Regions from separate parts of the Streptomyces sp. GMY02 genome, predicted to be linked through region 1. Evidence: riboswitches for the same ligand, from Rfam matches in the RefSeq annotation. Region 1 holds a riboswitch; each other region holds the start of a gene.
What was found. A riboswitch is a leader RNA that binds a small molecule or an ion and turns the genes downstream of it on or off. The one in region 1 is predicted to bind S-adenosylmethionine.
Positions count from the first base shown of each region.

Region 2: another riboswitch for S-adenosylmethionine. It lies ahead of thrC (threonine synthase); the one in region 1 lies ahead of KQY30_RS26755 (aminotransferase class V-fold PLP-dependent enzyme).
Region 3: another riboswitch for S-adenosylmethionine. It lies ahead of KQY30_RS05240 (glutathione S-transferase C-terminal domain-containing protein); the one in region 1 lies ahead of KQY30_RS26755 (aminotransferase class V-fold PLP-dependent enzyme).

Region 1 covers NZ_CP077658.1:6,269,368-6,278,897, forward strand. Annotated here, with positions in the region: gene KQY30_RS26730 (heme-copper oxidase subunit III) at 1-123, shown strand, start outside; gene KQY30_RS26735 (c-type cytochrome) at 195-1,004, shown strand; gene KQY30_RS26740 (ubiquinol-cytochrome c reductase iron-sulfur subunit) at 1,001-2,047, shown strand; gene KQY30_RS26745 (ubiquinol-cytochrome c reductase cytochrome b subunit) at 2,044-3,714, shown strand; gene trpD (anthranilate phosphoribosyltransferase) at 3,936-5,006, shown strand; SAM riboswitch class IV at 5,230-5,347, shown strand; gene KQY30_RS26755 (aminotransferase class V-fold PLP-dependent enzyme) at 5,381-6,769, shown strand; gene KQY30_RS26760 (Lrp/AsnC family transcriptional regulator) at 6,828-7,109, opposite strand; gene KQY30_RS26765 (rhomboid family intramembrane serine protease) at 7,106-7,816, opposite strand; gene KQY30_RS26770 (hypothetical protein) at 8,002-8,244, shown strand; gene KQY30_RS26775 (NYN domain-containing protein) at 8,278-9,530, shown strand, end outside.
Region 2 covers NZ_CP077658.1:4,810,912-4,820,441, forward strand. Annotated here, with positions in the region: gene KQY30_RS20390 (trehalose-6-phosphate synthase) at 1-573, opposite strand, end outside; gene KQY30_RS20395 (hypothetical protein) at 687-974, opposite strand; gene KQY30_RS20400 (glucosyl-3-phosphoglycerate synthase) at 1,013-2,041, opposite strand; SAM riboswitch class I at 2,279-2,406, shown strand; gene thrC (threonine synthase) at 2,424-3,710, shown strand; gene KQY30_RS20410 (ubiquitin-like small modifier protein 1) at 3,769-4,044, shown strand; gene KQY30_RS20415 (cold-shock protein) at 4,469-4,672, shown strand; gene groL (chaperonin GroEL) at 5,082-6,704, shown strand; gene KQY30_RS20425 (SDR family NAD(P)-dependent oxidoreductase) at 6,827-7,825, opposite strand; gene KQY30_RS20430 (TetR/AcrR family transcriptional regulator) at 7,887-8,492, shown strand; gene KQY30_RS20435 (CGNR zinc finger domain-containing protein) at 8,617-9,234, opposite strand; gene KQY30_RS20440 (MFS transporter) at 9,291-9,530, shown strand, end outside.
Region 3 covers NZ_CP077658.1:1,262,977-1,272,506, reverse strand. Annotated here, with positions in the region: gene KQY30_RS05260 (hydantoinase/oxoprolinase family protein) at 1-913, shown strand, start outside; gene KQY30_RS05255 (hypothetical protein) at 910-1,563, shown strand; gene KQY30_RS05250 (TRAP transporter large permease subunit) at 1,568-2,848, shown strand; gene KQY30_RS05245 (hypothetical protein) at 2,876-3,964, shown strand; SAM riboswitch class IV at 4,091-4,237, shown strand; gene KQY30_RS05240 (glutathione S-transferase C-terminal domain-containing protein) at 4,549-5,442, shown strand; gene KQY30_RS37085 (putative leader peptide) at 5,501-5,632, shown strand; gene KQY30_RS05235 (LLM class flavin-dependent oxidoreductase) at 5,780-7,012, shown strand; gene KQY30_RS05230 (NtaA/DmoA family FMN-dependent monooxygenase) at 7,034-8,467, shown strand; gene KQY30_RS05225 (DUF1684 domain-containing protein) at 8,517-9,392, shown strand; gene KQY30_RS05220 (C40 family peptidase) at 9,507-9,530, opposite strand, start outside.

The sequences.
Region 1 (9,530 bases):
ACCTACGCGGCCAAGAGGTTCACCCACGAGCAAGCGACCGCCGCCATCGTCGTGTCCTATTACTGGCACTTCGTCGATGTCGTCTGGATCGGCCTTTTCGCCACCATCTACTTGATCAAGTAGCCGGGCACCGCGCCCGGAGCGCACACAATCCAGCAACACCGACGCAGAAGATCCTGACACCGGGGTAATCCGTGAAAAAGCTCTCCGCACGACGACGCCATCCGCTGGCGGCGGTCGTCGTCCTACTCCTCGCGCTGGCGGCCACCGGGGGGCTGTACGCCGCGTTCGCGCCCGCGGGCAAGGCACAGGCTGACGAGACCGCCCAGTCCCTCGCCATCGAGGAGGGCAAGAAGCTCTACACCGTCGGCTGCGCAAGCTGCCACGGAACCGGCGGTCAGGGCAGCAGCGACGGCCCGCCCCTGGTCGGCGTCGGCGCCGCGGCCGTGGACTTCCAGGTCGGCACCGGCCGGATGCCCGCGCAGCAGCCCGGCGCACAGGTACCGAAGAAGAAGGTCATCTACTCGCAGGCGGAGATCGACCAGCTCGCCGCGTATGTCGCCTCCCTCGGTGCCGGACCCGGCATCCCGACCAAGGAGCAGTACAGCCCCGCGGGCGCGGACATCGCCAAGGGCGGCGACCTGTTCCGTACCAACTGCACCCAGTGCCACAACTTCACCGGCGAGGGCGGCGCCCTCACACACGGCAAGACGGCACCGAGTCTTGCGGGCGCGAGTCCGAAGCACATCTACGAGGCCATGCAGACCGGCCCGCAGAACATGCCTTCGTTCCCCGACTCGACGATGCCGGAGCAGCAGAAGAAGGACATCATCGCGTACATCCAGACGGTGAACGGCGAGAAGGCCGAGAGCCCCGGCGGTCTGAAGCTGGGCGGCCTCGGCCCTGTCAGCGAAGGTCTGTTCGGCTGGATCTTCGGTCTGGGTGTCCTGATCGCAGCCGCCGTCTGGGTCGCGGCCCACACCGCTAAGGCCAAGAAGTCATGAGTAGCCAAGAAGAGTTTCCCGAAGAGAACCTGCCGAGCGAGCGGGGCGGCGCGGTGGAGCACGGGCGCGATCCGTTCGCCGACCCCGGTCTGCCGGCCCACCGGCCGCGGATGCAGGACATCGACGAGCGCGCGGCCAAGCGGTCCGAGCGCACGGTCGCCATGCTGTTCACGCTGTCGATGGTGGCGACCGTCGCGTTCATCGCCTCGTTCGTGGCCTTCCCGGTCAGCAAGATCGTCTATGTCTGGCCGCTGGGCCATGTCAGCATCCTGCACCTCGCCCTGGGCCTGACCCTGGGTGTGGCGCTGTTCTGCATCGGCGCCGGCGCCGTCCACTGGGCCCGTACGCTGATGTCGGACGTCGAGACCGCGGACGAGCGGCACCCCATCGAGGCGTCGCCCGAGGTCAAGGCCAAGGTCCTCAAGGACTTCGCGGCCGGTGCCGAGGAGTCGGCCTTCGGCCGCCGCAAGCTGATCCGCAACACGATGTTCGGCGCGATGGCGCTGGTGCCGCTTGCCGGTGTGGTGCTTCTGCGTGATCTGGGCCCGCTGCCCGAGAAGAAGCTCCGCTCCACGCTGTGGGCCAAGGGCAAGCAGCTCATCAACATGAACACCAACCAGCCGCTGCGCCCCGAGGACGTCGTCGTCGGCTCCCTCACCTTCGCCATGCCCGAGGGCCTGGACGAGCACAGCGAGGACTTCCAGAAGCAGATCGCCAAGGCGGCCCTGATGATCGTCAGGATCCAGCCGGACGAGATCAAGGACAAGCGCGAACTCGACTGGTCGCACCAGGGGATCGTGGCGTTCTCGAAGATCTGCACCCATGTCGGCTGCCCGATCAGCCTGTACGAGCAGCAGACGCACCACGTGCTCTGCCCGTGCCACCAGTCCACCTTCGACCTCTCCGACGGCGCCCGCGTCATCTTCGGTCCGGCCGGTCACGCCCTTCCGCAGCTCAGGATCGGTGTGAACGCCGAGGGCAACCTCGAAGCGCTCGGCGACTTCGACGAGCCCGTCGGTCCTGCTTTCTGGGAGCGCGGATGAGTACCAGCACTGCTTCTTCGGACGACAAGAACCGCAGGGCGCCCGCCGGTGAGCGGGTCGCCGACTGGGCGGACGGCCGGCTGGGGATCTACTCCCTGGCCAAGGCCAACATGCGGAAGATCTTCCCGGACCACTGGTCCTTCATGCTCGGTGAGATCTCCCTCTACAGCTTCATCATCATCATCCTCACCGGTGTGTATCTGACGCTGTTCTTCCACCCCTCGATGAACGAGGTGGTGTACCACGGCAGTTACGTACCGCTCCAGGGTGTGCGGATGTCCGAGGCGTACGCCTCGACGGTGGATATCAGCTTCGATGTCCGCGGCGGTCTGCTGATCCGGCAGATCCACCACTGGGCCGCGCTGATCTTCCTCGCGGCCATGCTGGTGCACATGATGCGCGTCTTCTTCACGGGCGCGTTCCGCAAGCCGCGTGAGATCAACTGGCTGTTCGGCTTCCTGCTGTTCGTGCTGGGCATGTTCACCGGGTTCACCGGCTACTCGCTCCCGGACGACCTGCTCTCCGGTACCGGTGTGCGCTTCATGCAGGGCGCGATCCTGTCGGTGCCGGTGGTCGGGACGTATCTCTCGATGTTCCTGTTCGGCGGGGAGTTCCCCGGCGGCGACTTCGTGGCCCGGTTCTACTCGGTCCACATCCTGCTGCTGCCCGGCATCATGCTGGGGCTGGTCGTGGCCCATCTGATCCTGGTCTTCTACCACAAGCACACCCAGTTCGCGGGTCCCGGACGTACGAACACGAACGTCGTGGGCATGCCGCTGCTGCCGGTCTACATGGCCAAGGCCGGAGGCTTCTTCTTCCTGGTCTTCGGTCTGATCGCGATCGTCTCGGCCATCGCCACGATCAACCCGATCTGGGCGCTCGGTCCGTACCGGCCCGACCAGGTGTCCACCGGAGCCCAGCCCGACTGGTACATGGGCTTCTCCGAAGGTCTTATCCGTGTGATGCCGGGGTGGGAGATCAACTTCCTGGGGCACACGCTTGTCCTGGGTGTGTTCATCCCGCTGGTGATCTTCCCGCTGGTGCTGGTCGCGATCGCGGTCTACCCGTTCATCGAGGGCTGGGTCACCCGTGACCCCCGCGAGCACCACATCCTGGACCGGCCACGCAACGCACCGACCCGTACGGCCTTCGGTGTGGCCTGGCTGACCTGGTACTTCATCCTGCTCGTCGGTGGCGGTAACGACCTCTGGGCGACGCACTTCCATCTGTCGATCAACGCGATCACCTGGTTCGTCCGGGTCGCCTTCTTCGTCGGACCGGTCGTCGCCTTCGTCGTCACCAAGCGGATCTGTCTGGGTCTCCAGCGGCGCGACGCCGAGAAGGTGCTGCACGGACGCGAGTCCGGGATCATCAAGCGGCTGCCGCACGGTGAGTTCATCGAGGTGCACACCCCGCTGGACCAGGCCGATCTGCACCGGCTGACCGCGCACGACCAGCACAAGCCGGCCGAGCTCGGCCCGCCGGTCGACGAGAACGGTGTACGGCGCAAGGTCGGCCCTGCCGAGAAGCTCCGGGTGAAGCTCAGCAAGGGCTACTACGGCGAGGGCAGCCAGATCCCCAAGCCGACCGCCGAGGAGTACAACGAGATCGCGGCCGCGCACGGCCACGGGCACGAGGAGATCACCACGGGTCACGGCAACCACTGATCCGGCCGTAGCAGGTCGCCACCACCGAGGGCCCCGGCCCGGTTCCCCCACGAGGGAACCGGCCGGGGCCCTCGGCGTGTGCGCGCCGGCGGGGCGTACGGGGCGTGCCCGGACCCGTCCGTACTCCGGTCACTCGTGCCTGCGGCCGGGGCTCCGCCGATACGCTTACGGCGGGCCCCGTACGGCCCGTACCCATCCCCGGGCACCCACCAGGAGCGAGCATGAGCGCTGTGACCCCCGTCGGAGGCGACACCGTGGCGGACCGCACCTGGCCCGGCGTGCTGAACCCGCTGCTGCGCGGCGAGAACCTGAGCCTCCAGGACACGGCGTGGGCCATGGACCGCATCATGAGCGGCGAGGCGACCGACGCGCAGATCGCCGGGTTCGCGGTGGCGCTGCGGGCGAAGGGCGAGACGGTGGAGGAGGTCTCGGGCCTCGTACGCACCATGTACGCGCACGCCAACACCATCGAGGTGCCCGGCCGTACGGTCGACATCGTCGGTACGGGCGGGGATCTCGCCAAGACCGTCAACATCTCCACGATGGCGGCGATCGTGGTGGCGGGCACGGGTGCCAAGGTCGTCAAGCACGGCAATCGCGCGGCCTCGTCCGCGAGCGGGGCCTCGGACGTCCTGGAGAAGCTCGGCGTCAATCTGGAGCTGACCCCGCAGCGGGTCGTGGAGGTCGCCGAGGAAGCGGGGATCACCTTCTGCTTCGCGGTGAAGTTCCACCCGGCGCTGCGGTACGCGGCCAAGGCCCGCAAGGAACTCGGCGCCCAGACCACCTTCAATGTGCTGGGCCCGCTGACCAATCCGGCGCGGGTCGGGTCGCAGGCGGTGGGCGTCGCGGATCCGCGGATGGCGCCGATCGTGGCGGGGGTGCTCGCCGATCGTGGCAACTCGTCGCTGGTCTTCCGCGGTGACGACGGCTTGGACGAGCTGACCACCACGGCGACGTCCCGGGTGTGGGTGGTACGGGACGGCAAGGTCACCGAGGACTCCTTCGACCCGCGCGATGTGGGCCTGGACCTGGTGCCGATCGAGGCGCTGCGGGGCGCCGACGCCTCGTACAACGCGGATGTGGCGCGCCGGTTGCTGGCGGGCGAGACGGGCCCGGTGCGTGACGCGGTCCTGCTGAACGCGGCGGCGGCGCTGGTGGCGCTGGACCCGACGGACGACGGGCTGGCGGCGCAACTGGGGGCGGGAATGGCGAGGGCGGCGGAAGCGGTGGACTCGGGCGCGGCGCGGCGGACGCTGGAGCGGTGGGTGACGGCGAGCAACGCGGGCGCCTGAGCGGCGGGCGGCGGCCCGTTCGTCCCTCAATCGCCGGACGGGCTGCTGTGTTGTGTCCTCAATCGCCGGACGGGCTTGTTTTGCTGGGCGGTACCAGTTGCGCACCCGGGTGCGGGCAAATCCAGCCCGTCCGGCGATTGAGGACGGGGCCGCTTGCCCGGTGCTTTCCGGATCGCGGACGTCGGCGCGGTCGGCGTGGGCGTTGTGGCATACTCCTCGACCAGGTCATGAGTGACAGCGATTACGGCCCCGGCTCGCTGTCCGGCAACCCTCCGTCCGTGGCGGGGTGCCCCGGGTGAAGACCAGGCCGTGGGCAGCGAGGTCCGCGGCAAGCGCGGACCCTTTGGGGTCCTGGTCCCCAAGGGAGCCGTTTCGTGAGCCCGAACGCCGTCAGCACGACCGCCGCCGCCCCCCTTCCCGTGCTCGGGCGCGATGTCACCGTTCCCCTGGTCACCGGTGGCGAAGTCACCTACGCCGCGCTCGACTACGCGGCCAGCGCCCCCGCGCTCCAGCGGGTCTGGGACGATGTCGCCGCGTACGCCCCGTACTACGGCAGTGTCCACCGCGGCGCGGGGTATCTCTCACAGCTCTCCACCGACCTGTTCGAGAACAGCCGCCGCACCGTCGCGGAGTTCCTCGGCTGCCGCCCCGACGACCAGGTCGTCTTCACCCGCTCGACCACCGACTCGCTGAATCTGCTCGCGGCCGTACTCCCCGCCGGCTGCGAGGTGTTCGTCTTCGAGACCGAGCACCACGCCTCCCTGCTGCCCTGGCGGGACGCCCGCGCCGGGGACGCCAGGATCAGCTATCTCAACGCCCCCCGCACCCCCGGCGAGGCCGTCGCCACCCTGGACCGGGCGCTGGCGCGGCGGGACTCCGAGCGTCCGGCGCTGGTCTGTGTCACCGGCGCCTCCAATGTCACCGGTGAGCTGTGGCCCGTACGGGAACTGGCCGCCGCCGCGCACGCCCATGGCGCCCGGATCGTCCTCGACGCCGCACAGCTCGCCCCGCACCACCGTGTGGACATCGCCGCGCTGGACGTCGACTGGGTCGCCTTCTCGGGACACAAGCTGTACGCGCCGTTCGGCTCCGGGGTCCTCGCGGGCCGCGCCGACTGGCTGCGGGACTCCGAGCCGTATCTCGCGGGCGGCGGCGCCAGCCGTACGGTGGCGCGCAGGGCCGACGGCGGGGTCGACGTCGAGTGGCACACCACGGCCGCCCGGCACGAGGCCGGTTCGCCGAACGTGATCGGGGCGTACGCGATCGCCTCCGCCTGCAAGGCGCTCACGGAGGCGGGCTTCGACACCCTCGTCGCGCGTGAGCAGCGGCTCGTCGACCGGGTGCGCTCGGGTCTCGCCGAGGTGCCCGAGGTCAGGGTGCTCTCGCTGTTCGGGGACGACGCCCCGCGCGTGGGCGTCCTGTCGTTCGTGGTCGAGGGCTGGAACAGCTCGCACTTCGCCGCCGCGCTCTCCGCGGAGTACGGCATCGGCGTACGGGACGGGCTGTTCTGTGCCCACCCGCTGGTGCGGACCCTGCTGGGGACGGATCCGCAGGACCCGGGGGAGTGCGGCGCCCCGGAGGCGGAGCCGGGCGAGCGCTCGCTCAACGCGATCCGGGTCAGCTTCGGTGCCGGGACCCCGGACGAGCATGTGGACCGCTTCGTCCGTGCCGTACGGGAGCTGGTGAGCGACGGGGCGCGCTGGAACTACCGTACGGAGGACGGCCGTTGCGTCCCCGACCGGACCGGCGCGCCGACGGCGTGACCGTACGGGCGCACAAGCCGCACAAGCCCCAGCCGTTGGGCCGGAGCGCCGGACAGGGCTAGGCGTCGAGGCCGATCGCGAACGCCGCTTCCAGGTCGTGCTGCGAGTACGTACGGAACGCCACATGCGTGTCCGTGGCCTCGACGCCCTCGATCTTGCTGATCCGGCCGGGGATCACATCCGCCAGATCGTCGTGCCTGGCCACCCGCACCATGGCGATCAGGTCGTACGTACCGGTGACCGAGAAGACCTCGCTGACGCTGTCCAGCGCGGCGATGGCCTCCGCGATCTCGGGGATCCGGTCCACGCTGGTCTTGATGAGCACGATCGCGGTGATCACGGCTGACGTTCTCCCTCGGTGGCCGCGGTGTGGTCTCCCACTGTATCGGTACGCCAGTACCGCACCCAGGTGTAGAGGAAGCCCTCGCCGAAGCCCACCAGGTGTGTCAGATAGGCGACCCCCGGCCCGGAACCGGCACCCCGTGCCGCCAGCCACTGGAGCGCGAACCAGAAGATCAGCACGATCCAGGCGGGGAAGCGCAGCGGCAGGAAGAACAGGAACGGGAAGAGACTGGTGACCCGGGCCTTCGGGAAGAGGAAGAGGAAGGCGCCGAGCACCCCCGAGATCGCTCCCGAGGCGCCCACCAGGGTCTGGTCCGAGGCCGCGTTGGCAAGTGCGTACGCGAGCAGCGCGAGACAGCCGACGCCGACGTAGAAGAGCAGGAAGTGGATGCGGCCCATCCGCTCCTCGGCCATCGCGCCGAAGACGAACAGGAACAGCATGTTGCCGAGCAGATGCAGCCAGCTACCGTGCACGAAGAGCGCGGTCAGTGGACTGAGCAGGGCCCGTGGCGAGGCGCTGAGCAGTTCGACGGGGACGACACCCCACTGTTCGAAATAGGCGCTCTGGGCGGCGAGCCGCGCTTCTCCCGTTCCGTACACGGGATTGAAGCCCGAGGCCGGGCTGAACAGGAAAGCCAGACAGCAGAGCCCGATCAGTGTGTAGGTCACCACCGGTCCGCCGGCCGTCGTCCGCCACGTATTCACTGACAGAGCATGGCGTACCCGGACCGACCGGTACAGAGCGCCTCGCCGCTCCCTGGGGTGCCCCCGAGGCCGTAGGGTTGCAGGGAGTACATCCGCTGTTCGACGGCGCACCACGGACGACGGCGCGAGGGGCAGCGGGACCGGACGACCGCGACGAACGGAACGATGTGGAAGAGGGCGCACTGATGACGACGGTTCCCCGGCCGACGGCGGCCACCCGGTGGCGCTGCACCCTGTGCGGCAATCTCACGCGCTTCGACGTGACCCGGTCGTCCAGGGCCGTGGAGTACGTCCATCTGGACCTGGCGGGGGAACCGACGGTCGAGGAGCGCGAGGTGGTCAGTGAGACCATCGAGTCGGTGCGGTGCCGGTGGTGCAACGCGGTGGATCAGATCGAACTGGTGGACAGGCCGGGCGCCGGTTCCTGAGGGAGCCGCCCGAAAGGGTATGGGGTGACGGATGTGGAGCAGGGCGCAAGCGGTGCGGAGCCGGCCGGCGCGGCCGGCGGTGACGCCGCGGAGGCCCTCGACCGCCCGCTCCCGGACGGGGTACGGCGCAGGGTCATCGCGCTGGTGTCGGACGCCTTCGGCGGTCTGACCCTCACCGAACTCCCCACGCAGTTGCGGCAGTACGCGCGGTTCACCCCGAACCGGCGGGCGAGGTTCGCGGGCAACGCGATGGCGGCGGCCCTGGAGAGCGATCCGCTGTTCCGGCAGCGGATCGGCGAGCGCATCAGCCAGTCCCAGCCGGAGCTGGCCGGGGCGCTGGAGTCGGGATCGCCGCCCGCCGCCGCGGATCCCGTGGACGTCGCGGCGGCCGCGTATGTGCTCAGGCCCCCCGGATGGGTGAAGTTGGTGGCCGCGGCGGGCGAGGAGGCCCAGCGTGCGGACGCCGAGCGCGCCGACGAGGAGGCCCGGCGCGAGCTGGAGCGGCTGCGCGAGGAACTCGCCGTCGCGCGGGCGTCGACGAAGAGCGAGACCGAGCGGCTGCGTACGGAGCTGGAGGCGGTCCGCAAGGAAGCCGAGGCGCTCCATCGCAAACTGCGCAGCTCCCAGAGCGATGTGAAGCGGGGCGAGGCCGCGCTGCGCCGTATCCAGGCGGAGACCGAGACGGTCAGGGCCGAGGCCGCCGCGCAGGTGTCGGCCGCCGAGAGTGAGACCCGCCGGGTCAAGGCGCGGCTCGCCGAGGCGGAGGCGTCGGTCGAGTCGAGCCGCAGGGCCGCCCGTGAGGGGCGCTCGGCGGAGGACATGCGGCTGCGGCTGCTGCTGGACACCGTGCTGGAGTCGGCGCAGGGGCTGCGGCGCGAGCTGGCGCTGCCGCCCGCCACCGGGCGTCCCGCGGACGCGGTGGACGCGGTGGAGCCGGGCCGTATGTCGCCGAAGGACGTGGCGGCCCGAGCGCTGTCCGAGACCGATCCGGCGCTGCTCGATCAACTGCTGGCGCTGCCGCAGTCACATCTGATCGTGGACGGCTACAACGTCACCAAGACCGGCTATCCGACCATGCCGTTGGAGAAGCAGCGGCTGCGGCTGCTGGGCGGTCTTGCCATGCTCGCGGCACAGTCGGGCGCGGAGACGACCTGTGTCTTCGACGGCGCGGAGCTGGCGGCTCCGGTGCTGCTGGCGCCGCCGCGCGGGGTGCGGGTGCTGTTCTCCAAACCGGGGGTGACCGCGGACGAGTTGATCCGCCAGCTCGTCAGGGCGGAGCCGCCGGG
Region 2 (9,530 bases), 1.5 Mb from region 1:
CTGGCGGGCGATGTCGTCGGGCAGCAGCCGGAAGTAGTCGACCGGCGCCCACGGGGTGTGCGAGAAGTGCCCGATGCGCAGGTCGGGGCGGAGCGCGCGCAGCATCCCGGGCACCAGCGCCAGGTGGTAGTCCTGCACCAGGACCGCCGCGCCCTCCGCCGCCTCGTCCGCCAGCGCCTCCGCGAAGGCGCGGTTGTACGTCTCGTACGACGCCCACTGCGCGCGGAACTCGGGGCCGAAGGACGGCTCCAGCGGTGTCTGGTAGAGCAGATGGTGCAGGAACCAGAGCGTGGAGTTCGCGACGCCGTTGTACGCGTCGGCGTACACCTCGGGCGCGATCCCCAGCATCCGGACCCGCTGGCCGCCGGTGTCGGCCGGGTCGAGCCGTCCGTCCGTACGCCGCACCGCCTCGCGGTCGCCGTCGCCGAGCGCCGCGCACACCCACACCGCGCCGTCGTCGGACCCGATGGCCGAGAGGCCGGACACCAGACCGCCGCCGCCGCGCTTCGGCGCCAGCGAGCCGTCGTCGCGCAGGGTGTACGAGACGGGGCCGCGGTTGGACGCGACAAGGATCTGGGCCGGCTGGACCTTGGGCCGGGAGGACGGCTCGGTAACCATGTGCCGAACCTAGCCCGTCCCGTAAACGCTCAAACGTACGGACGGTGTGGTGTGCGCCCCGTCGGAGCTCAGCGGCGGCCACGGGTCGCCGCCAGCGCCACCACGCCCGCGCCCGTCAGCGCCAGTGCCACCCCGCCCAGCAGCCACAACCGCTCCGCCACGCCTCCGGTGTCCGCGAGATGGCCCTCCAGCGGCTCGTGCACCGCGCCTTCCACGGCCTCCCGCACCGGGCCGTAGACCCGTGCGCCGTCCGCCGGCGGCTGGTCCGCGGCCAGCGCCTGCCCGGGTGCCAGCGCCACCAGCGTTCCGGCCAGCACCCCGATTGCCCGCCTGATAATCACATCTTTTGCCCTCATAAGGGTGCAATGTAAGCAACGGATGTGATGATGCGTGGTTACGCCGCGCGTCCGGCCGTGTACTCCGCGATCTCCCGCATCGGCGGCCGCTCCTCCGTGTCGACGGAGTAGGTGCGCGGTACGAACCCGTTCTCGCCCCGGTCGAACTGCGTCAGCTCCGGACGGACCAAATGCGCGCGGGACAGGCGCAGTTGGGCCGTACGGTAGATCGCCGCGGCCATTCGCCCCAGCGCCCGGTCGTCCTGGTGCCGGTGCAGCCGCACCCCCACGTCGACCTGGCCGAGCGCGTCCAGGCCCACCGTGTGCAGGGCGTCGACCAGCAGCCCCAGCTCCACGCCGTACCCGACCGGGAACGGCAGCCGCTCCAGCAGCGAGCGCCGCGCCGCGTACTCCCCGCCCAGCGGCTGGACGAACCCCGCCAGGCGCGGCCAGTGCAGATTGAGCAACGGGCGCGCCACCAGCTCGGTCACCCGCCCGCCCTGCCCGGCCGCCGCCCCGCCGCGGCGGTCCGGGTCGCCCCGGCCGCTCGTGTCGCCCTGGCCGCCGGTGAGAGCGCTCTCGGTCAGGAGAGCGCTCTCAGTCAGCGGACGGTCGTACATCGCCTTCACGAACTGCACATCCGCGTCCGTCAGCAGCGGTCCCACCGTCCCGGACACGAACTCGGCCGAGAACCGCCGCAGATCCGCGTCCACGAAGCACACCACATCGCCGCTCGTCACCAGGAGCGACCGCCACAGCACCTCGCCCTTGCCGGGCAGTGCGGGCAGCCGCGGCAGGATCGAGTCCCGGTGCACCACCCGCGCCCCGGCCGCCGCCGCGGTCTCGGCCGTACGGTCCGTGGAACCGGAGTCGATCACCACCAGCTCGTCGACCAGCGGCGCACGCTCCATCAGCTCACGCCGTATCACCGACACGATCCCGCCGACCGTCGCCTCTTCGTCGAGCGCCGGCAGCACCACGCTCACCGTGGTCCCGCGCGCGGCCTTCGCCAGCAGGAGCCGGTCGAGCGTACGGTCGGCCGCCGACCAGGAGCGCCTGGTCAGCCAGCGTTCCACCTCTTCCAGCACGGTCGGTACTCTCCCTGACGTGTCGTGCGTGTCGTGCGATGCTCGCCCATGCGTCTCACGCGTGCCCGTTCACGCGTGCCTGTCCATGCCACGCGTGGTGACGTGATCCATCTCGCGGTGCGGACCACTATCTCAACCGTCCGCTCCTTCGGTTACAGTCTTGAACAACACGAGTGGCCACCGCATGCCGGGGTCGTTTCGTGAAAAAACGCGCCGGACCAGGGGTCCGCGCCATAGCGCTCATCCAGAGGGACTGAGGGAACGGCCCGTTGAAGTCCCGGCAACCCTCCCGCCGACCGCGAGGTCACGGTGGGGAAGGTGCCAATTCCGTCTTGCGGCGAAACGCGTCGTAAGGAAGATGAGGAGAAAGGGCCTCGCCATCATGGCTGTGCAGACCGTCCGCCACGCCGACGCCTCCGTTGATCTCGGACCCGCCGCCGCGCTCTCGTGCCGCGAGTGCGGAGAGCGCTTCCAGCTCGGACCCATCTTCGCCTGTGCGAGCTGTTTCGGGCCGCTCGAAGTCGCGTACGACCTGCCGAGCGGCACCCCCGAAGAGCTCAAGAAGCGCATCGCCGAAGGCCCCGACAACATCTGGCGGTACGCGCCGCTGCTGCCCGTCCCCGCCGATGTGGCGACCAAGCCGAACATCAACCCCGGCTTCACCAAGCTGGTCAAGGCCGACAATCTCGCCCGCGAACTCGGCGTTACCGGCGGCCTGTACGTCAAGGACGACTCCGGCAATCCGACACACTCCTTCAAGGACCGCGTCGTCGCCATCGCCGTCGAGGCCGCCCGCGCCTTCGGCTTCACCACGCTCTCCTGCTCGTCCACCGGCAATCTGGCCGGCGCGGTCGGCGCCGCCGCGGCCCGCGCCGGCTTCCGCTCCTGCGTGTTCATCCCGCACGACCTGGAGCAGGGCAAGGTCGTCATGGCGGCGGTGTACGGCGGTGAACTCGTCGGTATCGAGGGCACGTACGACGATGTGAACCGGTTCTGCTCGGAGCTGATCGGCGACCCGCTGGGCGAGGGCTGGGGCTTCGTCAACGTCAACCTCCGCCCGTACTACGGCGAGGGCTCCAAGACCCTCGCGTACGAGATCTGCGAGCAGCTCGGCTGGCGGATCCCCGACCAGATCGTCGTCCCGGTCGCCTCGGGCTCGCAGCTCACGAAGATCGACAAGGGTCTCCAGGAGCTGATCAAGCTGGGGCTGGTGGAGGACAGGCCGTACAAGATCTTCGGCGCCCAGGCCGAGGGCTGCTCGCCGGTGTCCACCGCGTTCAAGGCCGGGCACGATGTCGTACGGCCGCAGAAGCCGGACACGATCGCCAAGTCGCTGGCGATCGGCAACCCGGCGGACGGACCGTACGTCCTGGACATCGCCCGGCGTACGGGCGGGGCGGTCGAGGACGTCGACGACGAGCTGATCGTCGAGGCGATCAAGCTGCTGGCCCGCACCGAGGGAATCTTCGCGGAGACCGCCGGTGGGGTGACGGTCGGTGTGACGAAGAAGCTGATCGACTCCGGTCTGCTCGACCCGGCGCTGACGACCGTCGTCCTCAACACGGGTGACGGACTGAAGACCCTGGACGCCGTGGCGGCGACGACGGGGCCGACCGCGACGATCCGCCCGAGCCTGGACGCGTTCCGCGAAGCCGGCCTGGCCCGCTGAAACCCGACGACGTTACCGGCGTTACGGAAAGCCGGAAGACGGAAGGCAGAACACCACTATGAGCGTCAATGTCCGCATCCCGACCATTCTCCGTACGTACACCGGCGGCCAGGCCGAGGTCCCGGCCGAGGGGGCGACCCTCTCCGAGGTCATCCAGTCCCTGGAGGCCAACCACCCCGGCATCGCCGCGCGTGTCCTGGACGACCAGGGCAAGCTGCGCCGCTTTGTGAACGTGTACGTGAACGACGACGATGTCCGTTTCGAGCAGGGCCTGGAGACCGTCACCCCGGCGGGCGCGGGCGTCTCGATCATCCCGGCGGTCGCCGGGGGCTGAGCTCCGCCGCCCGGCCGGCGCGGCACGTTCCGACTCGTTCCGACGACTCTCCGACGGCTCTCTGGCGGCTCCCCGAAAGCTCCACCGATGGCTCCCTCCGCGAAGCAAGCGGAGGGAGCCATTCTCTATGGTTGAACGCGATAGAGTATGGGAACGCCCCTCCGCCGGCCCTGCCGCGCGTGTATCAGAACGCGACAACATGGGGGCAAAGTCCTGGTGTTGTTTGCGCTATAGGTGCGCTTTGCCCGGCCCGACTTGCCCGGGAACGCAGCGAATTCGTCGCTATGCGTGTTCAGCCATGCCCAGAATTCTCGTCCGATTGACCTGTTGCAGAGGGCAGTTGGGCAGATACATTCAGCCGCGGTCGACGCGTTCCGGCGCGAAGTGTGGCCCCCTGGAAGGGCCAGTAATAGGGGAGTTAGGCATGGCTCAGGGCACCGTCAAGTGGTTCAACGCGGAGAAGGGGTACGGCTTCATCGCGGTCGACGGTGGTGCGGATGTTTTCGTCCACTACAGCGCGATCCAGATGGACGGTTACCGCACCCTTGAAGAAGGTCAGCGAGTGGAGTTCGAGATCTCGCAGGGCCAGAAGGGTCCGCAGGCGGACATGGTCAAGCTCGCCGTCTGATCCCGGCGCGATCGGCCACCGACGCACTCAGCTCACGCGCGAGGGGCCCGTATCCCAGAGATGGGGATACGGGCCCCTCGTGCGTGTGCGCCCCCGTGCGTGTGCGCCCACCCGGTAAGAACCGGGGGCTCCGGCCTTCCGGCGGGGCCGCTCCGGCGCGGGTGCCTCGAAGGGGTCGTGGGAGCCGGGGGAGCTTGCACTCTCGGGGGTCGAGTGCTAATCATTGGCGTTAGCACTCTGCAAGTGAGAGTGACAACTTGAGGACCGGGTCTGTGAGGCCCGAAGAGCCGGTGGGGCAATGAACCGCACGGCTCTCAGGCCGTCCGTCGCGGGCGCCGGCGCGGTCCGCTCCACCCGCCCCCTGGGCCCTGCGGCCCGGGGAGACCCCTGTCCGGGAGGACCACTTCACATGGCCAAGATCATCGCGTTCAACGAGGAGGCACGGCGCGGTCTCGAGCGCGGGATGAACCAGCTCGCCGACGCCGTCAAGGTCACCCTTGGCCCCAAGGGCCGTAACGTCGTCCTCGAGAAGAAGTGGGGCGCCCCCACGATCACCAACGATGGTGTGTCCATCGCCAAGGAGATCGAGCTCGAGGACCCGTACGAGAAGATCGGCGCCGAGCTGGTCAAGGAAGTCGCCAAGAAGACGGACGACGTCGCCGGCGACGGTACGACCACCGCGACCGTGCTCGCCCAGGCGCTCGTCCGCGAGGGCCTGCGCAATGTGGCCGCCGGTGCCAACCCGATGGCCCTCAAGCGTGGCATCGAGAAGGCCGTCGAGGCCGTCTCGGGCGCTCTGCTGGAGCAGGCCAAGGACGTGGAGACCAAGGAGCAGATCGCTTCGACCGCCTCCATCTCCGCCGCCGACACCCAGATCGGCGAGCTGATCGCCGAGGCCATGGACAAGGTCGGCAAGGAAGGCGTCATCACCGTCGAGGAGTCCCAGACCTTCGGTCTGGAGCTTGAGCTGACGGAGGGTATGCGCTTCGACAAGGGCTACATCTCGGCCTACTTCGCCACCGACATGGAGCGTATGGAGGCGTCCCTGGACGACCCGTACCTCCTGATCGTCAACTCCAAGATCGGCAATGTGAAGGACCTCCTTCCGCTGCTGGAGAAGGTCATGCAGTCGGGCAAGCCGCTGCTGATCATCGCGGAGGACGTCGAGGGCGAGGCGCTGTCGACCCTGGTCGTCAACAAGATCCGTGGCACCTTCAAGTCGGTTGCCGTCAAGGCCCCGGGCTTCGGCGACCGCCGCAAGGCCATGCTCAACGACATCGCCATCCTCACCGGCGGCACGGTCATCTCCGAGGAGGTCGGCCTGAAGCTGGAGAACGCCGGCCTGGACCTGCTGGGCCGCGCCCGCAAGGTCGTCATCACCAAGGACGAGACCACCATCGTCGACGGTGCCGGTGACAGCGACCAGGTCGCCGGCCGGGTCAACCAGATCCGCGCCGAGATCGACAACAGCGACTCGGACTACGACCGCGAGAAGCTCCAGGAGCGCCTCGCGAAGCTGGCCGGCGGCGTGGCCGTCATCAAGGCCGGTGCCGCGACCGAGGTCGAGCTGAAGGAGCGCAAGCACCGCATCGAGGACGCGGTGCGCAACGCCAAGGCCGCTGTCGAGGAGGGCATCGTCGCCGGCGGTGGCGTGGCTCTGCTCCAGGCCGCTTCGGTCTTCGAGAAGCTGGAGCTGGAGGGCGACGAGGCGACCGGTGCCAACGCCGTCAAGCTGGCGCTGGAGGCCCCGCTCAAGCAGATCGCCGTCAACGGCGGCCTTGAGGGCGGCGTCGTCGTGGAGAAGGTCCGGAACCTGACGGTCGGCCACGGTCTGAACGCCGCGACCGGCGAGTACGTCGACATGATCGCCGAGGGCATCATCGACCCGGCGAAGGTGACGCGTTCCGCGCTGCAGAACGCGGCGTCCATCGCGGCGCTGTTCCTGACCACCGAGGCCGTCATCGCCGACAAGCCGGAGAAGGCCGCGGCCGCGGCTCCGGGCGGCATGCCGGGCGGTGACATGGACTTCTGAGCCTCCTCGGCTCGGATCCGTCCCGCGTCGGTAGATCCGTACGCTTCTGTACTGAGGGCGGCACCCCTGTGTGGGGGTGCCGCCCTCGGGCGTTTTCGGGGGCTCTCGCCGCGCGGCGAGGGTCACTTTCCGGGGCTGGGGAAGGCCGTTGAGGTGAGGTCCTCGGAGAGGGTCCACAACTGGCGGGCCAGGGACGGGTCCTGGGCGGTGGGGGTGCGGCCGGCCCGGGCGGGGTGGCCGCGGAGTTCGCCCCGGCCGTCGGGGCCTATGTAGGCGGCGCCTTCGAGGTTCTGGGTGGCGGCGAAGAGGGCCGGGAGGGCGCCGGCCGCGGCGTTCTGCATGGCCAGGCGGCCGACGATCGTGGCGACCAGGGTCATGAACGGGCCCAGGTGGCGGTTCAGGCCGGTGGTCGCCGCGCCCGGGTGGGCGGCGACGGCGAGCAGCGGGGAGCCGGCCTTCGTCAGTCGGCGCTGTAGTTCGAGGGTGAAGAGCAGATTGGCGAGCTTCGACTGTCCGTAGGCGGCGGAGGCGCGGTAGGGGCGGCGCCGCCAGTTCGGGTCGTCCAGGTCGAGCGTGGCGTTCTTGTGGGCGTTCGACGCGATGGTGACCACGCGGTCGGTGATCCGGGGGAGCAGCAGGTTGGTCAGTGCGAAGTGGCCGAGGTGGTTGGTGCCGAAGTGGGTCTCGAAGCCGTCGGCGGTACGGCCGGGCGGGACGTTGGCCACGCCCGCGTTGTTGATCAGGACGTCGACCGGGCGGTCCCAGGAGGCGGCGAAGCCGCGGACGGAGGCGAGGTCGGCGAGGTCCAGGGCGCGGATTTCGACGGTGCCGGCCGTGCGGCCGTGCCGCGGGGCGGCGCTGGTGGCGGAGCCGGTGGTCGCGCCGATGGCCGTGTCGGTGGCCGGGCCGGTGGTGGTCATGCTCGCGGCTGCCTCGCGGGTGCGCTCGGCATTCCGTACGGCCATGACGACATGGGCCCCCGCGGACACGAGTGCCCGGGCCGTCTCCAGGCCGATACCGCTGCCCGCGCCGGTGATGATCACGGTACGGCCGGTCTGGGGCGGCAGGTCGGCGAGGGTCCAGGGGGCGGCGGGCCGGAGGGTGGGGTGTGAGCTGGTCATGGCTGCAAAGTAGTCACTGGATACATTGTAGTCAATGGGAACATCTGGATAGGGTGGCCGAGTGACCGCACCCCGGCCCTACCACCACGGCGACCTCCGCACCGCGCTGCTGCGGCAGGCGGAACGTACCCTCGCCGAACACGGCGCCGACGGCCTCTCCCTGCGGGAACTCGCCCGCGAGGTCGGCGTCAGCCATGCCGCGCCGCGCCGGCACTTCCCCGACAAGCGGGCATTGCTCGACGCCCTCGCAGAGGTGGGGTACGAGCGCCTCGGCCGCAGGCTCGACACGGCGCTGAACGACGCCGAGGGCGCTTTCGCCGAGCGGTTGGTGCTCTTCGCGCGGGTGTATGTGGAGTTCGCGGTCGAGCATCGGGAACTGCTCCTGCTGATGCACGGCTCGAAGGAGGGTTCGCGCGGCGACCGGTTGCGGGAGGCCAACGACAGGGCGTTCGCCGCGCCCGTACGGCTGCTCGCGGAGGCGCGGGCGCGGGGGGACATCGACCCCGACACGTCGGGGCGGGCCGATATGACGGTGCTGGCGCTGTTGCAGGGGCTCGCGGTGCTCGCGGCCACCGGAATGGCCGCCGGGGCGAACGGTACGAAGCCCCTCGGGGAGCTGGTGTCCGGTGCGGTCGAGACGTTGTTGGCGGGCTTGCGGCCGCGGTGATGCGCGGTGACGGCTGACTGGGCGCGAGCGCTGGGCTTGGGCCTGGGCCCGGCCTCGGGCACGGTTGGGACGGGGGCCTGGGGCGGAGCCGGGGTGGGGACAGGGGCCCGGGGCAGGGGTGGGCTCAGGCGTGGGCGCGGCGGTGGGCGGCCACGCGTTCACGGGTCGCGCAGCGGCGGGAGCAGTAGCGGCGGGGGAGGCCGCTGCCCTGGGTGACATATACGTTCCGGCAACTGGCCGACGCGCAGATCCCGCCGGGCGGGCGCTGCCGGTCCCAGACGAGAACGGTCAGCGCGAGGCACGACGACGCGAGCAGCCACTCGGCCCACGGCGCGTCGTCCGTGCTGTCCAGATGCGGGTGCCAGGTGGTCAGTCCGTCGTGCGAGGTGAGGCGGAGGGGGCCGGGGCTCAGGCGCAGCAGGCGGTTGAGCGAGGCGGCGGCGGAGTCGACGTCCTCGGCGGCGAAGACCTCGCGGAGCTTCAACGCGACGGCGCGCATGTCGGCGATGTCCTGGACGGAGAGTTCGATGGGCTCGGCCTCGCCGTGTTCGCGCAGGACTTCGGTGACCGCGCCGATCGCGTCGGCTGCATAGTCTGCATCGGCCGCGTCGGCTGTTGGGTCGTGGCTGGTGAGGGCGTTGACGAGGGCGGCGGTTCGCTGGGCGGTGGTCGAGGGCTTCGGGTGCGGGGCCTTCGGGGCCGGGTTCGGAGGCGGGGGCAGCGGCGGGGGAGGAGGCGGCATGGGGCGAATGTAACGCATCTGGTCAAGGTTTGAGTTACATACGTAACGTGCCGGGCATGGACGAGCGTTACGTACTCCGGTCGTACGTCGTAGGAGCCGCCGCGGCCCGTACAGGGGACGAGATGTCGGGCCCAGCACTGCTTCTGGCCGGGCTGGCGATCACCGGATCGGCTTCCACGGCGACCTTGCTGCTCGGCGCTGTCACGGTCTCGGCGGCGGTCGGCGGCCCGGTCTTCGGCGTACTGCTCGACAGATCGCCCCGTCCTGGCCGGCTGCTGGCCGTGGCGCTGGGGGCT
Region 3 (9,530 bases), 5.0 Mb from region 1:
GGCGAAGGCCGCGATCGCGCCCCTGGCCGCCGCGCTCGGCACGGACGTCGCCACGGCGGCGGCCCGCGTACTGGACGCCGGCACCGACCAGGTGAGGACCGTGGTCGACGCGATGATCCGCGACTACCGGCTGGACAAGGACGTCGCCGTACTCGTCGGCGGCGGCGGAGGCGCGGCGGCCGTCACCCCGCACCTCGCGGTCGTCTCCGGACTGGAGGGCCGCATAGCCCGCCATAACGAGGTCATCAGCCCCATCGGCGTGGCCCTCGCCCTCATCCGTGAACAGGTGGAACGCATCATCCCCGGCGCCGGCCAGGAACAGATCCTCGCCGTACGGGCCGAGGCCGAGGCCGCCGTCGTCGCCCAGGGTGCCGCCGCCGACGGTGTCGAGGTGGAGGTCACCGTCGACCCGCAGACCAGCACCGTGCGGGCCGTCGCGACCGGCGCCACCGAACTGCGCACACAGGACCGTGCCCACCGGGCCGACGACGCCGAACGGCTGCGTGCCGCCGCCGCCAGCCTGAAGACCGATCCGGCGTCGGTGCGTGTGCTCGCCGGCACCCCCGCGCACACCGTGTACGGCACCGATGTGCGCCGCCGGTTCCGTCCCGACCGCCACCCGGTGCGCGTCGTGGACGCCGATGGCGTCGTACGGCTCCACGCGCCGGACGCCAGGGTCGAGACCACCACCGTCGGCCGCGCGCCCGAAGTCCTCGCGGGGCTGGTGCGGGAGGCCACGTCGTACGGCGACGGCGGGGTCCGCGCCCCCGCCCTGCGGCTTCTCCTCGGCTCCCGGATCGCCGACCTCTCCGGTGTGCTCGACCCGCAGCCGCTGCTGGCCCTCGCCCGCAGCGAACTGCGCGCACGCGCCGCCGACGAACCGGTCGTCGCCGTCCTGGAGGTGCGCTCGTGACGGCCGCCCTGCTCGACCGTGCCGCGCTGGCCGCGATCGATGCGCTCGAAGCGAGCGACGACATCGAGTTCGGCGTACGGCTGCTCGCGAACACCCCCACGCACGAAGGCCGCGACCCGGCGCTGCTGCGGCAATGGGCGCGTACCGCCGACGAGTTCGGCGCCGCACTCGCCCCCGCCGCCGTCACGGCCCGGGTCGTGGAGAGTCCCGACGGACTGACGAAGGGCCTGCTCGCCCGCTACACCTCCCGGCCCGTGCCGACCGTGGAACTGTTCACCGACACCCTGGCCCTCGCCGACGAGCTGATCGACAGGCTCGGCTGGCGCCACTGGTATCCGGCGGGGTCGGTACGGGCGGCGGCGATCGCCCACGAGGCGGTGCACGAACGGCTCCACCACGGACCGGCGAAGACGGCCCTGAAGCGGTCGCTCGGCCATGTCGTGCTGCGCGCGGGACGCCACCGTCTGTACGGCCATGTCGCGGGCGCCGACGAGATTGCCGCCCACGCGTACGCCCGCACCGTGTGCGGCCTCGGCCGCAGCCCGCTCCTGCTGACGGCCGCCCTGGCCACCGCCGCCGACGCGGCGGAACCGCCGCACGGGTCCCCGCACCAGCTCCCGCGCGGATCCGCGCCCGGAAGAAAGAAGTAACGCCATGGGCGTCGTCATCCTTCTTGTCATGGCGGCCGGTGTCGCCGCGATGCTCACCCGCAGACTCCCCACCGCCTTCGCGCTCGTCATCCTGGCCGTCGGCATCGCCTTTCTCACGGGCGCCCCGCTGACCGGCGAGAACAGCGTCCTGGACACGGTCGTCCAGGAGGGCGCGCCGACCCTCGCCGCCACGATGATCGCGATCCTGCTGGGCTCCTGGCTCGGCAAGCTCCTGGACGAGACCGGTATCGCGGGCACGCTCGTCCGTAAGATCGTTGAATTCGGCGGCGACCGCCCCGTCGTGGTCGCCCTCGGTGTCCTCGCCGTCTCCACTCTTGTCGGTACGGTCACGGGCTCGGCGCCCGCCGCGATGCTCGCCGGCATCATCGGCATCCCCGCCATGATCGCCGTCGGGATCCCCAAGGTCACCGCGGCCGGCACCATCCTGATGGGCATCGCCGCCGGCATGCCCTTCGAACTGCCCATCTGGCAGTTCTTCTCCACCGCGCTGGAGCTGCCCGTCGACACCGTGCGCGGCTTCATGATGAAGCTGTTCCCGTTCGCGCTGGCCGCCGCCGTCCTCTTCGTCCTCGTCGAGACCCGGCGACGCGGCGTCGAGCACACATGGTCCCTCAAGTCCGCGTCCGCGAAGCCCGCTTCGCGCCGCAGCCAACTGGGCGACGCCCCCTGGTACGCGCTGCTCACCCCACTCGTACCGCTGATCCTCGCCCTCGGCCTCGACATCGCGATCCTGCCGTCCATGCTGGCCGGTGTCCTGTACGCGCTGGTCACCACCACCCGGCCGGGCGAGATGAACAAACGGCTGCTGCGCACCCTGTACGGCGGCTTCGAGACGGCGGCGGCACCGATCGTGCTGTTCATCGCGATCGGCGTCCTGCTCGCCGCGGTGAAGCTGCCCGGCGCGGTGGAGGCGCTGGAGCCGCTGATCAAGGCGGTCAGCCCGCAGAATCCGGTGCTGTTCGTCGTGGTTTTCACCGTGCTCGTGCCGCTCTGTCTCTACCGGGGGCCGCTGAACGTCTACGGCCTCGGCGCGGGCATCGCCGGTGTCCTCATCGCCGCCGGCATCTACCCGGCCGCCGCGGTGCTGGGCCTCGCCACCTCGTACAACCAGGTCTTCGGTGTGTCGGACCCGACGAGCACCCAGACCGTGTGGAGCGCGCAGTACGCCGGGGTCACACCGCAGCAGGTGATGCTGCGGACCCTGCCGTACGTCTGGGCCGTCGCCCTGGGCGGATTCTGCGTCACCGCCGCCACCTATCTGTGATCTCTCACTCCCGGGACGGAGCACGACATGACACAGCACGACAGCAACGCGCGGCAGCACCACACCGACGAGCCGCGGAACCCCGGCCGGCGTATGTTCCTGCGTGCCGCGGCCGCGACCGCTGCGGCGGCATCCGGCGTGATCGCCACCGGTACGGCGGCGGGCAGCGCCGCCGCGGCCCCCGCCCTGGCCCCGGAGGCGGCGCCGGCCGCGGCCGCGGCGCCCGGCGGATTCCCCGACTACCGTTACCTCAAGACGCTTCTGACGCCCTCCCAGCTCAGGTACAACCCCACCGGCGAGATCATCTTCCCGTGTGTCCGGGGCGTCTACGACAAGTTGCCGAACCCGCTGGGCCGCTACTACCTCTACTACGGACCGCACGACGCGCCGGGCGGAATCTGCCTGGCCTACGGCGACTCGCTGGAGGGTCCGTTCACGGAGTACACCGCCAACCCGATCGTCTCCAACAACTGGCAGCCGCACTACAAGGTCAGCCATGTCGCCTCGCCGCACGTCCTCTGGAACGAGGACGTCAAGGAGCTGTGGCTCTACTTCCACGGCGAGAACGGCACGACCCGCCTCGCCCGTTCCAAGGACGGCATCACCTTCACGTACGACAAGGTGGTGCTCACCACCGCGATGATGCCGACGGGCAGCAGCGAGACCTCGTACGCGCGCGTCTTCCGGCACGACCTGCCCTCGCGCGATGCCCGCTATGTGATGCTCTTCATGCTCAACAACCAGTCCAACCACCGTGACATCGCCTGGGGCTGGTCGAAGGACGGCCGTGACTGGACGTTCGACCAGCAGCCGCTGGTACGCCACTCCGACGTCGGCGCCAACAACATCGGCGGTCCGCACCTGCTCACCCGGAACGGCAGCACGTACGTCGTCTACAACACCAGCAAGGAGAACGGCGGCAATCTGCTGATCACCGAGGTCGGCAACGACTTCAGCCGCCGCGAGCACCTCGGTCTCTTCTACGACTCGGCCAACAGCGCACCGGACAACGGGCGCAGCGCGTCACCGTCGTTCGGGACCGACCGGGGCGTGCCGTACATGATCTACGAGGCGGGTGAAAGGCTCCAGGGCTCGATCGCGGTGGCACGCGGCTGACCCACTGCCCCCGTATCCGCGGCCCGCCCGGCTCGACGGGCGGGCCGCAGCCGCCGACGGGCGCAGCGAAGGGCGGGTACCGCCTTCTTGACGGCCCGCCGGAGCGCGCTCAAACTATTGGGCGACGGTCACGATTGTCAGCGCTCACCCGCGCGGGAGTTCCTGCTCGGGCGGGTCATCGGCCCCGGCCCGCTGGCAGGCAACCCTTCCACTGCGACGGGGTGCCCCGGGTGACGACCAGGTCCCGTCCGGTGGGCGGGGCAAGTGCGGTCTCGTTGTCTCGCGAGGCCCGATGGACGGGACGGGACCGGCGGAGATGGCCAGGACATCGCGGAAGAGCAGAAGCGCCTGCCGGGCTTTCCGGCCGGTGCCGCTGCCGCGTCCGCGCCTGCTGACCAGGCGCCGCCACATCGATCTGCTGCGGCTCCGCAACGGCTGCGCTCCGACGGACTGAGCCGAACCGCTCCGCAATCGCAGTCCCGGGTCCGGGCGTTGTGTGCCGTCGCGCGCCGCCGGACCCTCCTCCCGTACGGCCACCGGCGCCGCAGCAGCCACCGGGGCTCCACCGCAGCCATGGAGAGACCATGTCCGAGACCGTTGCCATGTCCGAGACCTTGAGCGCCGTGTCCGAGCCCCTTGCGCAGACGTCCTTCCCGGCATCGCTCCGCGATGCCCACCCCGGTACGGCCCCGCGTTTCCGCGACCGTATCGGTGCCGACCTGGGCGGCGGTTACTACCCGGTGGCGCACCGCTACCATCTGTATCTCTCGCTGGGCTGTCCGGGCTCGATGCGTATCTCGATCACCCTCGGCCTGCTCGGACTCAAGAAGTCGGTCCGCACCACGCTCCTGCCCTCGCCGCCCGGCGCCTGCGACGCGCTCGCGGCGCTCCGTACCGCGTACGAGACCACCCGGCACCGCTACGACGGTCCGCCGACCGTGCCCGCGCTGTGCGACCTGTGGAGCGGACGGGTCGTGAACAACCACACCCCCGACATCCTCGACGACCTCGCCCTCCGCTTCACCGACCAGGACAACGCCGATCTGCCCCGGCTGCGGCCCGCCGCCCTGGCCGCCGACATCGACGCCATCCGCCGGCTCCTCGGCGAGGGCCCGGCCCCGGACCCGGCGCTGGACTTCCTGGAGCGTCAACTCGCCTCGCACCCTTATGCGTTGGGTGAGACGCTCACGGCCGCGGATGTGGATCTGTGGGTGGCGCTCGTCCACCTGGACACCGACGCCCTGCGGCGCGTCGCCGCTGGTGACCGCCTCTGGTCGTACGTACGGCGGCTGGGCGCCCACCCGGCCTTCCACGGATATCCGTGCACGGAGGGAATCGCGGAACGTACGGAGGGGAAGCGGGAACACAGCGGTGAGGATCTGTGTTCTTCGGAGAAGGACAAGGATCGTGCCGGGGATCAGAGCCGCGTCACGGTGCCGGCGGACCAGGACTGCCGCCATCAGGCCATGGCTTGTTAGCGGCTCGTTGTCGCGAGCCCGGGACGGCGCGAGCCGAACGGGGATGGAGGTGACGGCAGTGCGGGGAGCCCCTCAGCGGCCCATGGTCACCATCGCCATGTACTCGCGGCGGCACATCGATCTCCAGCGCGTCGCCGCCGCACTGTGTCCGGCGTACGAGTCCGTCGCCGCGCGGCATTCGGCCGCTTAGGCATTTCGCGCGCCTGTCCTTACGCCCGGCCCTTCGCCCGGGCCCGCTCTTCTCGCTCTTCGCTGACTCTCCACTTTCGCCGACTCCCACCCCGACCGAGCACGGGCGCGGACGTCTTTCGGCATGCTCACAGGAAGCGGTGGCCCCATGCCCCGAGCACCACACGCACCCCTCCATCTGGCCGTCGCCCTCGACGGCGCCGGCTGGCATCCCGCCGCCTGGCGGGAGCCCGACGCCCGGCCCGGTGAACTGTTCACCGCGCGGTACTGGACCGGCCTGGTCACCGAGGCCGAGCGGGGCCTGCTGGACTTCGTGACCATCGACGACTCGCTGAGCCTCCAGACCTCCCGGTACGTCGAGCCGGACGAGCGCACCGACCAGGTACGGGGCAGGCTGGACGCCGTACTGATCGCCGCCCGGGTGGCGCCGCTGACCCGCGACATCGGGGTGATCCCGACCGCCGTGGTCACCCACACCGAGCCCTTCCATCTCTCGAAGGCGATCGCCACCCTCGACTATGTGAGTACCGGACGCGCCGGAATCCAGGTCCGGGTGTCCGGACGCGTCGACGAGGCCGCGCACTTCGGCCGCCGTACGGTGCCGGGCCTGCGGATCGAGGACCTGGCCACGACAGCGGGACAGCCGGCACGGTCAGGGGCCGAACGGCCCTGGGTGAAGGAGCTGTTCGACGAAGCCGCCGACTACGTCGAGGTGCTGCGCAGGCTCTGGGACAGTTGGGAGGACGACGCGGAGATCCGCGATGTCACCACCGGCCGCTTCATCGACCGCGACAAGCTGCACTACATCGACTTCGAGGGCGCGCACTTCAGCGTGAAGGGCCCCTCGATCACCCCGCGCCCGCCCCAGGGACAGCCGCTCGTCGCCGCGCTGGCGCACGCGACCGTCCCGTACGGACTGGTCGGCCGCTCGGCCGACATCGGATTCGTCACCCCGGTCGACGCCGATGACGCCCGGGCCGTTCTGGCCGAGATCCGCGCGGCACAGGCATCCGCCGGCCGCGCCGACGAGACCGTGCACGTCTTCGGCGATCTGGTGGTCTTCCTCGACGACGACCCCGGTGCCGCTGCGGACCGCAAGGCCCGTCTGGACGAACGTGCCGGCGCCGAGTTCAGCAGCGACGCCCGTGTCTTCACCGGGTCACCCGCCCAACTCGCTGATCTGCTGGAGGAGTTGTGGGATGCCGGACTGACCGGCTTCCGGCTGCGGCCCGCCGCCCTTCCGTACGACCTGGAGCAGATCACCCGCCACCTGGTGCCCGAACTCCGGCGCCGCGGTGCCTTCCGTACCGCGTACGAGGCGAGCACCCTGCGCGGGCTGCTCGGACTGTCCCGCCCCGCCAACCGCTACGCCGTCGCCTGAGCCGGAAGGACCGTACGAGAAATGAGCACGTCCGCCACACCGCCCAAGTCCTACACGCCGGCGAAGTCCGCCACGCCACAGAAGCAGATCCACCTCGCCGCGCATTTCCCCGGTGTCAACAACACCACCGTATGGAGCGACCCCGAGGCGGGCAGCCACGTCGAGTTCAGCTCGTTCGTACACTTCGCGCGGACCGCCGAGCGCGCCAAGTTCGACTTCCTCTTTCTCGCCGAGGGCCTGCGGCTGAGGGAACAGGGCGGCCGGATCTACGACTTGGACGTCGTCGGACGGCCCGACACCTTCACCGTTCTGACCGCGCTCGCCGCAGTCACCGAACGCCTCGGACTGACCGGCACGATCAACTCGACCTTCAACGAGCCCTACGAGGTGGCCCGCCAGTTCGCCAGCCTCGACCATCTGTCGGACGGCCGCGCCGCCTGGAACGTCGTCACCTCGTGGGACGCCTTCACCGGCGAGAACTTCCGCCGCGGCGGCTTCCTGCCGCAGAACGAGCGCTACTCGCGGGCAAAGGAATTCCTCGCCACCGCCATCGAGCTGTTCGACTCCTGGCAGGGCGACGAGATAGCCGCCGACAAGGAGTCCGGCACCTTCCTCCGGGACGCGCGGGCGGGAGCCTTCGTACACAAGGGCCCGCACTTCGACATCGCCGGACAGTTCAATGTCCCGCGCAGCCCGCAGGGACGCCCGGTCATCTTCCAGGCCGGCGACTCCGACGAGGGCCGCGAGTTCGCGGCGGCCGGAGCGGACGCGATCTTCAGCCGCTACAGCACCCTCAAGGAAGGGCAGGCGTTCTACACGGACGTCAAGAGCCGCCTCGCCCGGTACGGCCGCACCCACGACCAGTTGCTGATCCTGCCCGCCGCGACCTTCGTGCTCGGCGACACGGACGCCGAGGCGCGGGAGCTGGCCCGTGAAGTGCGCCGCCAGCAGGTCAGCGGGGCCACCGCGATCAAGCACCTCGAATTCGTCTGGAACCGCGATCTGTCCGCTTACGACCCGGAGGGCCCGCTCCCCGACATCGACCCGGACCTGGGCGAGCACACCATCGCCCGCGGCCGCGCCCAGGTGCGGATGTACCGCGACCCGCTGGCCACCGCCCGGGAGTGGCGGGAGCTCGCGGCCGCCAACAAGTGGTCGATCCGGGATCTGGTCATCGAGACCGGCAACCGTCAGTCCTTCGTCGGCTCCCCGGCCACGGTCGCCGAGACCATCAACTCCTTCGTGCAGACGGACGCGGCCGACGGGTTCATCCTCGTACCGCACATCACCCCCGGCGGCCTGGACGTCTTCGCCGACACCGTGGTCCCGCTGCTCCAGGAGCGCGGCGTGTTCCGCACGGAGTACGAGGGCACCACCCTGCGGGACCATCTCGGCCTCGCCCACCCCGACGCCCATCCCGAGACCGGCGACCCGGCCGGGCGGGTGGCGTCGTGAAGTTCCTGTCCATGACCTTGCTCGTGCACGCCACCAACAAGGAGTCGACATGACGATCCAGCACACCGACCCAGGCACCAGCTCAGCCACCGGCCCAGGCACCGACCCGGGTACCGACCGCACGGAGTTCATCCGGCACTGGGAGGAGTGGCACGCCCAGCATGAACAGAATCTGGCGGATCCGCACGGCTTCCTCGCCGTCACCAGCCTGCGATGGCTCGACGGCGAGCCGACCCGGTTCCCCGACGCGCCCGGAGCGTGGTCCAGCGCCGACGACGGTGTGACGGTCCAACTGGACGAGAACGAGGAACTGACCGTCCAGGACGCCGTGGTGCGCGGCCGGTACCACTTCGGGGTCATCGAGGAGCGGGCAAGCCTCCTGGCCACAGCGGGTGACGCCGTGATCGAGGTGGCCAAGCGCGGCGGCCACGACATCCTGCGCCCGCGCCACCCCGACAACAAACTGCTGGTCGACTACACCCACACCCCGGCCTACGCCCCCGACCCCCGCTGGGCACTGACCGGCCGCTATCTCCCGTTCGACGCTCCCCGCGCCGTGACCGTGGGAGCCGCGGTCGAGGGGCTCCAGCACGTCTACGACGCCCCCGGGCAGGTCGAGTTCGCGCTGGAGGGGCATACGTACCGGCTCACCGCTTTCAACGGCACGCAGCCCGACAGCCTCCTGGTCCTGTTCACCGACGCAACCTCCGGTGTCACGACCTACGCGGCCAACCGCTGCGTCTCCATTTCCCCGCCCGACGGTCAGGGCACGGTGGTCATCGACTTCAACCGCGCCACCAACCTGCCCTGCGCCTTCACCGACCTGGCGACCTGCCCGCTGCCGCCGACCGAGAACAGGCTGCCGGTCGCCGTCGAGGCCGGCGAGAAGATCCCGTACGAACGCGGCGGCAGCCCGCAGGAGTGATGTGCGGGGCACCACCGGTCCTGGCCAGGGCCGAGTCATGGCCCTGGCCAGGTCGTCGTCGAGCGCCCGTGAATTGCCCGGCGGCCCAGCGCCCGGCGGCTGCGGCCCGGTGGCTCAGAGGCGTTTCGCGCTGCGGAA